One region of the Mesorhizobium sp. YL-MeA3-2017 genome, then DNA from elsewhere that is predicted to be linked to it. Evidence: riboswitches for the same ligand, from Rfam matches in the RefSeq annotation. Region 1 holds a riboswitch; the other holds the start of a gene.
What was found. A riboswitch is a leader RNA that binds a small molecule or an ion and turns the genes downstream of it on or off. The one in region 1 is predicted to bind S-adenosylmethionine.
Positions count from the first base shown of each region.

Region 2: it holds a riboswitch for S-adenosylmethionine, as region 1 does, so the genes downstream of both, QFZ88_RS16865 (O-succinylhomoserine sulfhydrylase) here and metA (homoserine O-acetyltransferase MetA) in region 1, are expected to answer to the same signal.

Region 1 covers NZ_JAUSVH010000001.1:2,409,078-2,416,444, forward strand. The annotation lists gene QFZ88_RS11330 (aldo/keto reductase) at 1-203, opposite strand, end outside; gene QFZ88_RS11335 (gamma-glutamylcyclotransferase) at 263-811, opposite strand; gene QFZ88_RS11340 (DUF2125 domain-containing protein) at 909-1,907, shown strand; gene QFZ88_RS11345 (prephenate/arogenate dehydrogenase family protein) at 2,021-2,956, opposite strand; gene hisC (histidinol-phosphate transaminase) at 2,961-4,067, opposite strand; SAM riboswitch at 4,219-4,296, shown strand; gene metA (homoserine O-acetyltransferase MetA) at 4,346-5,269, shown strand; gene QFZ88_RS11360 (LysR family transcriptional regulator) at 5,299-6,156, opposite strand; gene QFZ88_RS11365 (MFS transporter) at 6,297-7,367, shown strand, end outside.
Region 2 covers NZ_JAUSVH010000001.1:3,515,727-3,523,093, reverse strand. The annotation lists gene QFZ88_RS16875 (ABC transporter substrate-binding protein) at 1-62, opposite strand, end outside; gene QFZ88_RS16870 (2'-deoxycytidine 5'-triphosphate deaminase) at 222-1,316, opposite strand; SAM riboswitch at 1,425-1,501, shown strand; gene QFZ88_RS16865 (O-succinylhomoserine sulfhydrylase) at 1,557-2,744, shown strand; gene QFZ88_RS16860 (MmcQ/YjbR family DNA-binding protein) at 2,769-3,104, opposite strand; gene QFZ88_RS16855 (glycosyltransferase) at 3,167-4,318, opposite strand; gene apaG (Co2+/Mg2+ efflux protein ApaG) at 4,497-4,889, shown strand; gene QFZ88_RS16845 (MFS transporter) at 5,052-6,521, opposite strand; gene QFZ88_RS16840 (TetR/AcrR family transcriptional regulator) at 6,612-7,163, shown strand.

The sequences.
Region 1 (7,367 bases):
ATCGTCTCCGATTCGCCGCCCTTGTTGCCGGGCACCCAGCGCGAATAGGCGTCGGCGGTATCGATGGTGTTCAGGCCACCGTCCACGAAACGGTCGAGCAGGTCGAAGGAGGTTTTTTCGTCGGCGGTCCAGCCGAAGACGTTGCCACCCAGCACGAGCGGCGCGATTTCGAGGTCGGTTCGACCGAGCATACGTTTCTGCAAGATTATTCTCCCTGACAGCAGCGGCCCGCTGGTTCCCGGCTACAACCTAGGTCTTGTGGCTACCCGTTCAATGGGGCCGGCGTGTTTTCAACCGGAGCGATCAGCCGCGCGACCGTTTCCAGCCAGTGGTCGCGAATGCCGAGTGCTTCGAGATGCCGGACGGTGTTGAAGACATAGTCTTCGTTGACGCCGGACTGGCCGGCCGCACCGCGCACCACGGCCGCCGCCTCGGCCTCGGCCAGCGCGCCGGCATATTGTTCGTGGCCCCGGTCGGCGACATAGGTGACCGCATCGACGGTCCTGCCATCTTCCAGCGCAAGGCGCACCCAACGCTCAAGATAGACATGCGTGACCAGTTCGCGCTCACGCAGATAGCCGATCACCTCGTCGCGCAGCTCGCCGGGCACCCTGAAGGCAAGGCCGATGCAGGAACCGCCGCGATCGAGGCCGAGCACAAGACCCGGTCGTTCACGCGTGCCGCGATGCACGAAGGAATAGACGCAAAGCGAACGGCGATAGCCGTAAAGCCGCGCCCGCCGCGTCTCGACATGCGCAAAACCGGGACGCCAGATCAGCGAACCATAGCCAAAAACCCAAAAATCGCCCATATCGCCAAGCCTGTATGCGGATATTGCCATCCGCACGTTTCATTTCGACCGGGATGGTTCCCTTTCCGGTTCTTCATGCGTTATCGAGGGCCACGGCATGACGTCAAGCGACCAGACCAAGCCAAAGCGTCGGCGCTGGCCGATCCGGCTGATCATTTTGTTGCTGGTGCTGTTCGGGCTCTACAGCGCCGGCTGGTTCTGGCTGGCCGCGCGCGTCAAGAGCGAGGCCGGCAACGCGGTTGCCGCGCTCGCCGCCAAGGGCGCCAACGCCGACTGCTCCAACCTGACCGTCAGCGGCTACCCGCTGCGCTTCGTCGTCACCTGCGACGCGCTGGCCTATCAGGATGATTCCAGGAACGTGGCGGCCGCGTCCGGCGGCGTGGTGGCCGCGGCAAGTCTGCTACGGCCACTGGTTCCGAACGCCGAGCTGGACGGTCCGCTACGGACTTCGGTGCCTGGCATGCTACCGCTATGGATCGACTGGGACAGCCTTCAGGCCAGCACCCATCTTTGGTGGCCGCTGCCGAGCAAGGTTTCGCTCGCCGCCGAAGGTTTCAACGGCCAGACGGACCCGGCCGACGAGACCGACCCGGTGCAACTCTTCAGCGTCGGCCAGCTCGCGCTGGATGCCAGCCCCGCCGGTCAGGACATCGTGCTGAACCACGCCTTCACCGACCTTGAGATCGACGCGCATACCATCGGCGGCCGCGTGCTGCCGCCCTTCGACGGCAAGGGCGACATGACTGTGAAGAACGGCGTTGCGCTGATCGCCACGCCGCCGAAGAGCCTGCGCGGCCAGTCGGTCGATATCCGCAATCTCGAACTGTCTTCGGGCGAGGCCCGTATCGCCTTGTCGGGCCCGCTTTCGGTGGATGCCGACGGGCTGATCGACGCCACCCTCAACATCAAGCTGCAGAACCCGAAGGCGGTCGCGGGCATCCTGGCCACCGCCATTCCCGAGCAGGCCAACCAGATCCAGCAGGGCTTCGCCGCTTTGTCGATGCTGGGCAACGAACCGGCCATGCCGCTGAAAGTGGTGAAGGGCCGTGCTTCGCTGGGTTTCATCCCGCTCGGGATGATCAAGCCTGTCGAATAGGTCGTCGGCAGTCGGCAGTCGAAACTGCTCACTCGTAGCTTAGCAATCGCAAGACAGGCTGCCGGATGCGCTGCCACTATTCCGCGACTGCCGACTGCCGACTGCCGCCTTCCTCACTTCTTCTCCGGATGCTCCACCACCTGGCGTCCGAAGTCGGGCACGTCGATGTCCTGGCCGGCCTGGATGATCGAGCGGCGGATGGCGCGGGTGCGCGTGAACAGGTCGAACAGCTTGTCGCCGTCGCCCCAGCGGATCGCCCGCTGCAGCGAGGACAGGTCCTCCGAAAAGCGCGCCAGCATTTCCAGGATCGCGTCCTTGTTGTGCAGGCACACGTCCCGCCACATGGTCGGGTCCGACGCGGCAAGGCGGGTGAAGTCGCGGAAACCGGAAGCCGAATATTTGATGACCTCGGACTTGGTCACATTGGCCAGGTCGTCGGCGGTGCCGACGATGTTGTAGGCGATGATGTGCGGTAGGTGCGAGACGATCGCCAGCGTCATGTCGTGATGCTCGGGCGTCATCGTATCGATGTTCGAGCCGCAGCGGCGCCAGAACGTCGACAATTTCTCCAGCGCCAAGGGGTCCGTGTCCGGCAACGGCGTGAAGATGCACCAGCGGTTGTCGAACAGATCCGGGAAGCCGGCATCCGGGCCGGAATTCTCGGTACCGGCCAGAGGATGGCCGGGAATGAAGTGCACGCCCTCCGGCACGAAGGGCGACATCTGCGCGACCACCGACTGCTTGGTCGAGCCGACATCGGTGAGGATCGCCCCCTTCTTCAGCGCCGGTGCGATCTCTTCGGCGACGGTGCCGGAAGCGCCGACCGGCACCGACACGATGATGAGATCGGCGTCGCGCACGGCCGTCCTGGCGTCGGTGCTGTAGCTGTCGCCGAGCTGAAGGTTCTCGGCCCGCTTCAATGTTTCGGGGCGGCGGGTGGAGATGGCGATGTGGCGGGCAAGGCCCTCGCGGCGGATGACGCGCGCCAGCGAGGAACCGATCAGGCCGATGCCGATCAGTGCGATCTTTTCAAACAGGGGTTCGGACATATCTCTAGCTTTTCAGGAATGCGGCGAGTGCGGCGACCACACCGCGATTGGCTTCTTCGGTTCCGATCGACATCCGCAGCGCGTTGGGAAAACCGTAGCCGGCAACGCGCCGCAGGATATAGCCTCGCTCGCTCAGATAATCGTCCGCCGCCGCCGCCGAATGTTTCGCGTCGTCGGGAAAATGGATCAGGATGAAATTGCCGACGCTCGGCGTCACGCGCAGGCCGAGCCCGGTGAATTCCTCCGAAAGCCAGCGCAGCCACGTTTCGTTGTGCGCGACGCTTTTCTCGATATGGGCTCGGTCGCGGATGGTCGCGATACCTGCCTCTATGGCCACGGCATTGACGTTGAACGGCCCGCGCACGCGGTTGATCGCGTCGACGATCTCCAGCGGCCCGTACATCCAGCCGACGCGCGCGCCACCAAGCCCGATCTTCGAGAAAGTTCTGGTCATCACCACGTTGCGGCTGGACGCCACCAGTTCGATCCCCGCTTCATAGTCGTTGCGGCGGACATATTCGGCATAGGCCGCGTCGAGCACGAGCAGGATGTTCTTCGGCAGCCCCGCATGCAGCCGCCGCACCTCGTCGAACGGCAGATAGGTGCCGGTCGGGTTGTTGGGATTGGCAAGGAAGATGATCTTGGTGCGCGGCGTCACCGCCGCCAGAATGGCGTCGACATCGGCGCGCTCATCGGTTTCCTTGACTACCACGGGGGTAGCGCCGGCCGCCTTGATATAGATCTTGTAGACCATGAAGGCGTGTTCGGTGAAAATCGCCTCGTCGTCCGGCGTTAGGTAGATCTGCGAAAGCAGCCCGAGGATCTCGTCGGAGCCGTTCGAGCAGACGATGTTGGCCGCATTCAATCCATACGTTTCGGCAATGGCCTCGCGCAGCCGCTTGGCCGAGCCGTCGGGATAGATGTCGAGCTTCGCCGCCACCTCACGCGCCGCCTCGATCGCCTTGGGCGACGGTCCGAGCGGGTTTTCGTTGGACGAGAGTTTATGAACCTTGGCAACGCCATGCGCGGTGCTCTTGCCGGGCACATAGGCCTCGATATCCATGATGCCGGCGCGGGGCTGAGGGCGAAGCGGGTCGTTTGCCTTGGTCATATCGAAAATCCGTGAAGTGCGCCTCCGGCCGGAGGCCATGGCGGAAATACCGTCCGCACTGCGGAATGTCGAGGAAAACCGGCAAGCCGGGCGCGCTGGCACGACAGCCGGCGTACGGTTGACGCAATCCGCTACCGGGCGTAAGAGCAGGGCATAGACCCGTGGTGATTTGGCCGGTCGGCTTGCAGCCACGTTAAATAAGTCGCTAAAGGGCCGTTTGCGATCCGTAAACCGGCTTTGCGACAGCAATGCCGGTTTTTGTTTTTGGAGTTCGCACCATGCCGATCAAGATTCCGGATCAGCTTCCCGCCCGTGAAGTACTGGTGAAAGAGGGCGTGTCCATCATGGACGAGCAGACCGCTCTCCGTCAGGACATCCGTCCCTTGCAGATCGGCCTGCTCAACCTCATGCCCAACAAGGTGCGGACGGAGACCCAGTTCGCCCGCCTGATCGGCGCAAGCCCGCTGCAGGTGGAGCTGGCCCTGGTGCGCATCGGCAACCACAAGGCCAAGAACACCTCGGAAGACCACCTCATCACCTTCTACCAGACCTGGGAAGAGGTAAAGGATCGCAAGTTCGACGGCTTCATCATCACCGGTGCGCCCATCGAGCTGTTGCCCTTTGAGGACGTCACCTACTGGGACGAACTCAAGCGCATCCTCGACTGGACAACGACGAACGTCCATTCGTCGTTCTTCATCTGCTGGGGAGCGATGGCCGCCGCGTGGCATTTCCATGGCGTTCCAAAATACACACTGGAGGAGAAGGCGTTCGGCGTCTTCCGCCATCGCAACAACGCTCCCGCCTCGCCCTATCTCGCCGGTTTCTCGGACGATTTCGCCATCCCCGTGTCGCGCTGGACAGAGGTTCGCGCCACCGACATCCCCAAGGGCTCGGGCCTCGAATTGCTGATGGATTCGGAGGAGACCGGCCCAAGCCTGCTCGCCGAGCAAGCCAGCAACCGGCTCTACATGTTCAACCACATCGAATATGATTCGACCTCGCTCAAGGAAGAATACGACCGCGACGTGGCCGCCGGCACACCCATCGCGGTGCCGCACGAATATTACCCCGATGACGATCCAAAACGTCCGCCGCTCAACCGCTGGCGCTCGCATGCTCATCTGTTGTTCGGCAATTGGATCAACCGGGTCTACCAGACCACCGCTTACGACCTGGAAAACATCGGCAAGGATCGTTAGCCGATCGGCAAAAAGGCTGCGGCAGCCCTCTACGCTGCCGTGGCGCGATGCTCGCGGAAGGCGCAGGCGAGGATGCGCAGCGCCTCGCGCGAACGCCTGTCGGTCAGCGTCGAATGCAGCACGATTTCCGACGACGGCACCTCGGGCAGGCCGAACTTGCGGCTGATCTCGACGGTGCCGGGCGGTGCCAGCCGGCTGGAAAAAACGGCCGTGGCGAGCCCGGCCGAAACAGCAGCCGTGACAACGGACGAGCCACCGCCAAGAAACACTTCGACCCAGGGAATGCCGGCATCGTTGAGCGTGCGCGTCGCGAGATCACGGACACCGCAGGCCGGCGCCAATGCCGCCAGCCTAATCGGCTCACCCTGGCGATGGTGGAAGTCGGGCGTGGCGAACCAACCGAAATGCTCGGGGCCGAGAACCTCGCCGTCACGGCGGTCGTCCTCGCGCCTGACGATGGCCGCATCCAGCTTGCCGCGATCGAAGGCGTCGAGCAGCACGCTCGAATTGTCGACCTGCACCTCGATCGTCAGCGCCGGGTCGTGCTTGTTGAGCCGCGCCAGCAGCGTCGTCACCTCCGGCCCGGCGACATGCCCGGCAATGCCGAGCGCAAAGCGCCGGATGCCGCAAGACAGGCCGGCAACCGCATTGTCATGCGCGGTCAGGAAGGCCCGTGCCGAATCGATGAACAGCGCACCGTCGGCCGACAGCCTGACCCGGCGCGGCGTGCGTTCGATCAGTTTGCGGCCGATGCGCTCCTCCAGCCGCTTCAGCTTGACGCTGACCGCGGCCTGGGTTGAACCGAGGGCATCGGCGGCACGCGTAAAACTCTGCAGTTCCGCCACCATGACGAAGTTGCGCACGGCCTCTGCGTCCAGCCACAGCATCTCATTCATCCAATTTTGTTATCACTGAAATATGGTTGCATATCATTTATGCATGATCAAGCTTCGCCTATCTGGGATGTTTCCAAATAACCAGCGGCGCCGGACCTTCTGTCCCCGCCGCCGCCAGCCGGAGACAAGGGATGAAGCTGACGAGTAGAGACAATCTGGCGCTGGTCGCGATCTGTCTGTCCGCGCTGATGTTCGGCCTCGAAATATCGAGCGTGCCGGTGATCCTGCCGACGCTCGAACATGTGCTGCAGGCCAATTTCAAGGACATGCAGTGGATCATGAACGCCTACACCATCGCCTGCACGACAGTGCTGATGGCAACGGGAACACTGGCCGATCGCTTCGGCCGCCGGCTGGTTTTCGCCGTGACGGTCGCCGCCTTTGGCGTGACGTCGCTGATGTGCGGCCTCGCCCCCAACACGACGGTGCTGATCGTAAGCCGCTTCCTGCAGGGCATGGCCGGCGGCGCGATGTTCATCTGCTCCATCGCCATCCTTTCGAACCAGTTCCAGGACGCGAAGGCACGCGGCAGCGCCTTCGCCGTCTGGGGTGTCATCTCCGGCATCGGCCTCGGCTTCGGGCCAATCATCGGCGGCATGATCGTTGCCCTGTCGACCTGGCAGTGGGTGTTCCTCGTGCACGCGCCGCTGGCTTTGCTGTGCCTGGCGCTCACCTTCGCCAGCGTCAAAGAATCGCGCGATCCGCAGGCCAAGAGACTGGATCTGCTCGGCATCGCCCTGCTGAGCGCCGCGGTCTTCGGCCTGACCTACTACATCACCCAGGGCGCCGATCTCGGCTTCGTCAGCCCGACGGCCCTCGGCATAGCCGCCGCGACGCTCGTCGGCCTCGTCGCCTTCATTGCGGTCGAGCGGCTGCATCCCTACCCGATGTTCGACTTCTCGGTCTTCCGCATCCGTGATTTCTCGGGCGCCATCGTCGGCTGCATCGGCATGAACTTCAGCTATTGGCCGTTCATGGTCTACCTGCCGATCTATTTCACCGCCAGCCTCGGTTACAACAGCACCGAAACCGGGCTCGCCGTGCTCGCCTATACGGTGCCGTTCCTGGTGATGTCACCGGTGGCTCAGTACCTGCTTTTGCGCACCAGCGCCCGCATCGTCATCCCGCTCGGCCTGTTCACCATAGGTCTCGGCTTCATCGCCATGTGGCTGGGCAGCAGCATCGAAGGGGCAAGCGGCTTT
Region 2 (7,367 bases), 1.1 Mb from region 1:
CCTTCGGTGCCGATCTTGATCTTTTCGGCCGCAAAGGCAGTGCTTGCGCCGGCCGCCAACATCGCCACGGCCGCAGCCGAAACGATCCACCTGGACATCTTCATTGTTTTCCCCCTCGGGTTTGCGGCCCCAACGGCCTTGTCTGACAGCCAAGCACGGCCAAGAGACCCAGGCAAGCGCGCCATGCGACCTGCACTTGCCATTCAGCGCGGCTGGGCCATTCAGCGTGCAGCGCGGAAATGCTTGGAAAGCTTCAGGCCCTGCGCCTGATAATTGGAGCCGAGATCGGTGCCGTAGAGCGCGTTCGGCCGCTTCAGCATGTGCTCGTAAACCAGCCGGCCGACGATCTGGCCGTGATCGAGGATGAACGGCACCTCGTGGCTGCGCACCTCAAGCACCGCGCGGCTGCCGGTGCCGCCGGCACCGGAATGGCCGAAGCCGGGATCGAAGAAACCGGCATAGTGGACGCGGAACTCACCCACCAGCGGATCGAACGGCGTCATCTCGGCGGCAAAGAGCGGCGGCACATGCACCGCCTCCTGGCTGACCAGGATGTAGAACTCGTCGGGATCGAGCACCAGTTCGCCGGCGCCGCTGCGATAGAGCGGCTCCCAGAAGTCGACGACATTCTGTGCGGCGCGCTTGTCGACGTCGACCAGCCCGGTGTGATGCTTGCCGCGATAGCCGACCAGGCCGTCCTTGTCGCCGGCGAGGTCGATCGACAGCGCGATGCCGCCGCCGGAAATATTGGGCGGGTCGATTGCCACCAGCGTCTCGGCGCAGTGCAGCGCGTGCAGTTCGTCTTCCGATAACAAGGCTTTGCCGGTGCGGAAGCGGATTTGCGACAGGCGCGAACCGGTGCGCACAACGATCGGGAAGGTACGCGGACTGACTTCGAGATAGAGCTGACCGCGATAGCCGGCGGCGACCTTGTCGAATTCCTGGCCGTGATCGGTCATGACGCGGGTGAAGATGTCGAGGCGGCCGGTCGAGCTCTTCGGGTTCGTCGAGGCGGAGATGTCGGCCGGCAATGCCAGGCTTTCGAGCAATGGCACGATGTAGACGCAACCAGTCTCCAGCACCGCACCATCGGCGAGGTCGATCTCATGCAGCTTCAGCCGCTCCAGCTTGGCAGCCACGGTGCTGTTGGGGCCGGGCAGGAACGAGGCGCGGACGCGATAGGCCTTTTCGCCGAGGCGAAGGTCGAGGCTGGCCGGCTGAATCTGGTCGCCATCGAGCGGACGCGGCGACTTCAGCGCGCCTGCCTGGAACAGCGCGGCAATGTCCTGATCGGGAAGAATGCCTGTCTTGCGCAATCTCAACTCCGCGGCGGCTGGCCCATGCCCGGGTGCGGCTATCATGCCAGCAACCCAAGCTCTTAATGAAGCCGGCAATTGACGCAAGCCGCGCCCGGGTCTAAAGGGGCTTTATCCCGTGGTGATTTGCCGGTCGGCTTGCAGCCACGTAAAACAAGTCGCTAAAGGACCGTGGGCCATGAAAGGCCATATGGACCGGTTGCGACTTCGCGGCCGGTTTTTTTGTGTTGGAACGGAGCCATGACCGAAAAGAAGCGCAACTGGAAACCCGCCACCCAGCTCGTCCACGCTGGCACCCTGCGATCAGGCTTCGGCGAAATGTCGGAGGCGATGTTCCTCACCCAAGGCTATCACTATGACAGCGCCGAGCGCGCCGAAGCCCGCTTCAAGGGCGAAGAGCCGGGCTTCATCTATTCGCGCTATGCCAATCCCACCGTCGACATGTTCGAAAAGCGTATGTGCGCGCTGGAAGGCGCGGAAGATGCCCGGGCGACGGCTTCCGGCATGGCGGCAGTAACAGCAGCAGTGCTGTGCGGGCTTAAGGCCGGCGACCACATCGTGGCGGCGCGCGCGCTGTTCGGCTCCTGTCGCTGGGTGGTCGAGACGCTGGCGCCGAAATACGGCATCGAGGCGACGCTGGTCGACGGCACCGACATCAAGAATTGGGAAGCCGCGGTCCGTCCGAACACCAAGCTGTTCTTCCTGGAAAGCCCGACCAATCCGACTCTGGAAGTCGTCGACATCGCCGCCGTCGCCAGGCTCGCCAATTCCATCGGCGCCCGGCTTGTGGTCGACAACGTCTTTGCCACGCCGCTGCAGCAGAAGCCGCTGGAGCTCGGCGCGCATATCGTCGTCTATTCGGCCACCAAGCACATCGACGGCCAGGGCCGGTGCCTCGGCGGCATCGTGTTGTCCGACAAGAAGTGGATCGACGAGAACCTGCACGACTATTTCCGCCACACCGGCCCCAGCCTCTCGCCCTTCAATGCCTGGGTGCTGCTGAAGGGCCTGGAGACGCTGCCGCTGCGCGTGCGCCAGCAGACGGAAGCCGCCGGCAAGATCGCCGATTTCCTCGCCGGCCACCCCAAGATCGGACGTCTGATCTATCCCGGCCGCGCCGACCACCCGCAGGCCGACATCATCAAGAAGCAGATGACGGGCGGCTCGACGCTGATCTGCTTCGACCTGAAGGGCGGCAAGAAGTCGGCCTTCGCCTTCGAGAACGCGCTCGACGTGGTGCTGATCTCCAACAATCTGGGCGACGCCAAGAGCCTGATCACGCACCCGGCGACAACCACGCACAAGAACCTCACCGACGAGGCGCGCGCCGAACTCGGCATCGGCGAAGGTACGCTGCGGCTGTCGCTCGGCCTGGAAGATACCGACGACCTGCTGGAAGACATCGAACAGGCGCTGGCGAAGGCGTGATCCGCGCTGGCTCGGGCCGCCTCGTTAAGGGGCGGCCTGGAGCAACGTTTTCGGCGCGACCGAGCGCCAGCCCATCGCCATGGCATGGCGGACGCTTGCCTCGTCCGCCATGTCGAGAACGACGCGCGTCCAGCCCCTCTGGCCCCAGGAGCCTGGGATCGGCTCGAACTGGCCGGCGGCCGTTTCCATCAGGAGGCGTTGCTCGTCGGGCGAGAGCTTGACGACGGCGCGGCCGTCCTTCGGCCGCAGCGTGGCGAATATCTTGCCGCGCACGCGGAAATCCGTCACGTCGAAATGACCACTTTGGACGGCTTCGGGAAAGCCGAGCGCAAGCTTGCAGAACCGTTCCTCAGTCAGCATCGCCCACCTCCCTCGCAGCCGATCATGCCGCAAAGCGGACGCGAACGATACGGCGGCGAAGATCAGGCGCCCGAGAGCACCTCTTCGGGCTCGTCGGATTTGGTGCTGATGTTCATGGTGTTGCCGCGCCAGTCGATGGCGCCACCGACCCAGCCGCGCAGCCACACCGCCGGCAGCATGACATCGCGAACCATCATCGCGGGGATCAGCCGCGGCGAGGCATACCAGCCCTTGGCCACGGCCAGCGCATATTCGGGCAAATAGACCGCCGCGAGCACCGCGAGCGTCGTCCAGAACAGGCTGACCTCGGCGCTTGCCGCCGCGATCAGTGCCAGCAGCAGCGGAATGGCCGCGCCGACGCAGATTTCCGGCGCGAAAAAGAACGGGAAGGTGACCCGCCGCAGCCGCGCCCAACGGGCCTGGCGCGACCACACGGCTTCACGGGTGCGATAGCCAAGCGGCTGTTCGAAGGGCGAGGCGACCAGATGGACCTTGAGGCCGAGCCCGTTGACCAGCTTGGTCGCGGCGGCGTCCTCGGCGATCTCGGCGGCCAGCGCGTAAATGCCGCCATTGGCATCAAGCAACGGCTTCGACCACAGCATGCTCTTGCCCTGCGCGAAGCCAAGGCCGGCGGCGGCACCGGTGTATTGCCAGCGCGCCTGCAAGGTGTTCAGGAAGGCGCATTCGACCTCGGCCCAGAAACCGTCGGGGCGCGAGCCGACCGGCGTCGAGCAGACGAGGCCGCTGTCGGCGCGCCATGCACCCATCATCTGCTGGATATAGTCGCGCGGCATCAGCACGTTGGAATCCGCCAGGATCACCCAGTCGTGATGCGCAGCCTCCCAGCCCTTGACGCAATTGTTGAGTTTGGGATTGCCGCTGATGCGGTCGTCGCCGGTGAGTAGCCGCGTCGGTATATGCGGAAATCGCGCCATGGCGGCGCGGATCGCCGGCACGACGGCGTCGTCCGAATGGGCAACGCAGAAAATCAATTCATAGCTGGGCCAGTCGAGCCGGAAGGCGCGTTCGAGCGTCTCGGCGGTGAACGGCTCGACGCCGCGCGCCGGCACCACGATCGAAACCGGCGGCGCCTGTTCACCGGGCGGTCGCAACGTGCGGCGACGCTCCAGTTGCGACCAGGCGAGCGCAATGGAAACCAAGTTGACGAGAAGCAGAAAGGCGGAGAGCGAGGCGGCTGCGGTTGTCAGGTCCATGAAGTCAGGTCACTCCCGGAAACGCGGCCTGAAGCCCTTTGTCAGGCGTCCGTGAATCATCCTCGGGCCGGCCGCCATCGGGGGCACACCATCACCGTTTCATGTCGCGCACATGACAGAAGGTTGACCATGATGGATCGAGGACGGAAACTTGCCTTGGTTGTCCTGCGAGTCGCCCATGTACAGTGCCGTTACCCGAGATATCAGAGTCGAGGTGGAACCGTTCTACCTTGAAGACCGGTCGGATCCGGCCGAGGGCCGCTATTTCTGGGGCTACCGCGTGACGATCGACAACCGTTCGGACGAGTTCGTGCAATTACTGTCGCGCTACTGGCATATCACCGACGGCACCGGGCATGTGGAAGAGGTGCGCGGCGCCGGCGTTGTCGGCGAACAGCCAGAGCTGAACCCCGGCGACAGCTATCAATACACGTCCGGTTGCCCGCTTTCGACGCCGTCCGGCATCATGGTCGGGCACTATACCATGCGCAATGCGCGCGGCGAGCGGTTCGACATCGCCATCCCAGCCTTTTCGCTGGACCTGCCGAATGCCAGGCGCGTCGTGAATTAGGAGAGCGGCTTCCCCTTCTCCCCGTTCATGGGGAGAAGGTGGCCCGAAGGGCCGGATGAGGGGCGGCACCAAGCGGGCAGGAGCCGGCTCTGCCCCTCACTGCCCTGCCGGGCATCTCTCCCCGTAAACGGGGAGAGAAAGGCAGCTTCGATGCAGCGCTCATCACGCCGTGGCGGTCCGACGCCAGATAACCAGGCTGACAAGGATCAGCAGCGCCGCTGCCGCGGCGATCACGCCGACAAAAGCCTGGTCGAATGCGGCACCCGCGAGCCGTGTGAGTTCGGTCGCTTCGGTCGGCCCCAGCCTCTCGGCGATCAGCAGTGCCTCGTCCAGACTGTCGGCTGCCTGCGCGGCGATCCCGTTGGGCAACACCAGCGCGTATGTGTAGAGCGCCGACATCAGGCTGCCGAGAAAGGCGATGCCGAGCGCGCCGCCAAGTTCAAAGGACACTTCCTCGATGGAGGCCGCCATGCCGGCCCTCTCCTCGGGGGCCGACAGCATGATGACGCTGGATGCGGCCGTCATTGCCGCGCCGAAGCCAAAGCCCATCGCCGACAGCGCCGTGAGCCACAGCCAGGTTTCACCTCGATACACCATGAGATAGGCGGCGAGTGTTGCGCCGGCCAAAAGCAGCGAGGACCAAAGCACGCGCACCGCGCCAATCCGGGGTAGCGCCAGACCGGTGACAGGACCGGCGATGAAGGCCGCGAGAGGGATAGGCAGGATGACGAGGCCGGCTTGCAGCGGCGAGAGGCCGAGCACGAGCTGAAGGCGCTGGCTGAACACCAGCTCGACGCCGATCAATGCCGCCGACGCCACCATGGCTGTCGCGACACCGGCGGAAAAGCGCGGATTGGCGAAGAGCGAAAAGTCGATCAGCGGCGAGCGGCTGGCGAGTTGGCGGCGAACGAAGACGACCATGGCGAGGAGACCGACGGCGAAAGCCAGGCCGGCGGCAAGCCATGACGGATCGCGCTTGGCGAGTTCCTTGATGGCGTAGGTCAGGCCCACCAGCCCGACCATCACCTGAATGGAGCCGACGAGATCCCAGGGGTGATCGCTGTTGCCCGGCCGGCTGGGCAGCAAGGTCGCGCCGGCGAGCAGAGCGACGATCACCACCGGCACATTGATCAGGAAGACCGATCCCCACCAGAAATGCTCCAGCAGCGCGCCGCCGACCACCGGGCCGAACGCGGCTCCGCCGGAGGCCACGGCCGCCCAGACGCCGATCGCGAAAGCCCGTTCCTTCTCGTCGATGAAAGTCAGCCGGATCAGCGACAGGGTGGCGGGCATCATCATGGCAGCGCCGACCGCGAGCAGCGCCCGCGCCGCGATCAGCCAGGCTGGCGTCGGGGAGAACGCGGCGCCCAGCGAAGCCAGGCCGAACACGACAAGTCCCGCCATGAACATGCGCTTGTGGCCGAGCCGATCGCCCAAAGTACCGACGCCCGGCAGGAGACCGGCGACGACAAGGGGATAAGCGTTGATGATCCAGAGTTTCTCGGTCGCCGTCGCCCTCAGCTCATGCGTCAGCGTGGGGAGCGCGGTGTAAAGCACCGTCATGTCGATGACGATCAGGAACAGCGCGCTCGACACGATGGCGAGAACCAGCCAGCGGTTGCTCGGGGACATGATACCTTCCTTCAATCTACTCACCTTGGCGGGCTTGCCCCGCCGCGTGCCGCTATATAAATACGTTCGTATTGAAATGGAAGAGGTAAGATGTCCGGACGACCACGCAGCATCGACCGCGACAAGGTCCTTGACGCCGCCGAAGCGATTGTGACCGAGATGGGAGCGTCGGGGCTGAGCTTCGATGCCGTGGCGAAAGCCGCGGGCATCACCAAGAGCGGCGTGCAATATTGCTTCGGCACCAAGGACAATCTGATCCGCGCGATGATCGCCCGCTGGGCTGACGCGTTCGAAAGCAAGGTCACGCAGGAAGCAGGGCCTGAACCGTCACCGACTTCGCGGATTCGTGCTCATCTTTCGGTCACCAGACACGAGGACGAGGCGGAGCACTCGCGATCCGCCGTCATGATGACGGCCCTTTTGGAGGCGCCCGAGCGCGTGGCCGAGACCCGTGACTGGTACAACAGCCTTCTCGCCGGCCTCGATCTGGCAAAACCGGCGGACAGGAAGATCGCCCTGGCCTTCCTGGCCGGCGAAGGTGCGTTCCTGCTCAGGTCGCTCGGCCTGATCGGCCTGAACGAGGCCGAATGGGACGCCCTGTTCGCGGATATGCTGAAGCAGACCCACACCGACGAGAAATGATGCTCCAAGCCTCGGCGCGTTGCGAAAAAACCGGAAACCTGGCGGTCTCCGGGGTGTTGGAAAAACAAAGAGAACTGTTTTTTGGCTTGCGCCTAGCTCGCGGCATCTTCGATGACGCGGCAGATGGCGTTGCGCGTGGCGCCTTCTGGCCGGCCCACCATGAACACCAGATCGATGCGGTCGCCCTTACCGGATTTGCGCGCG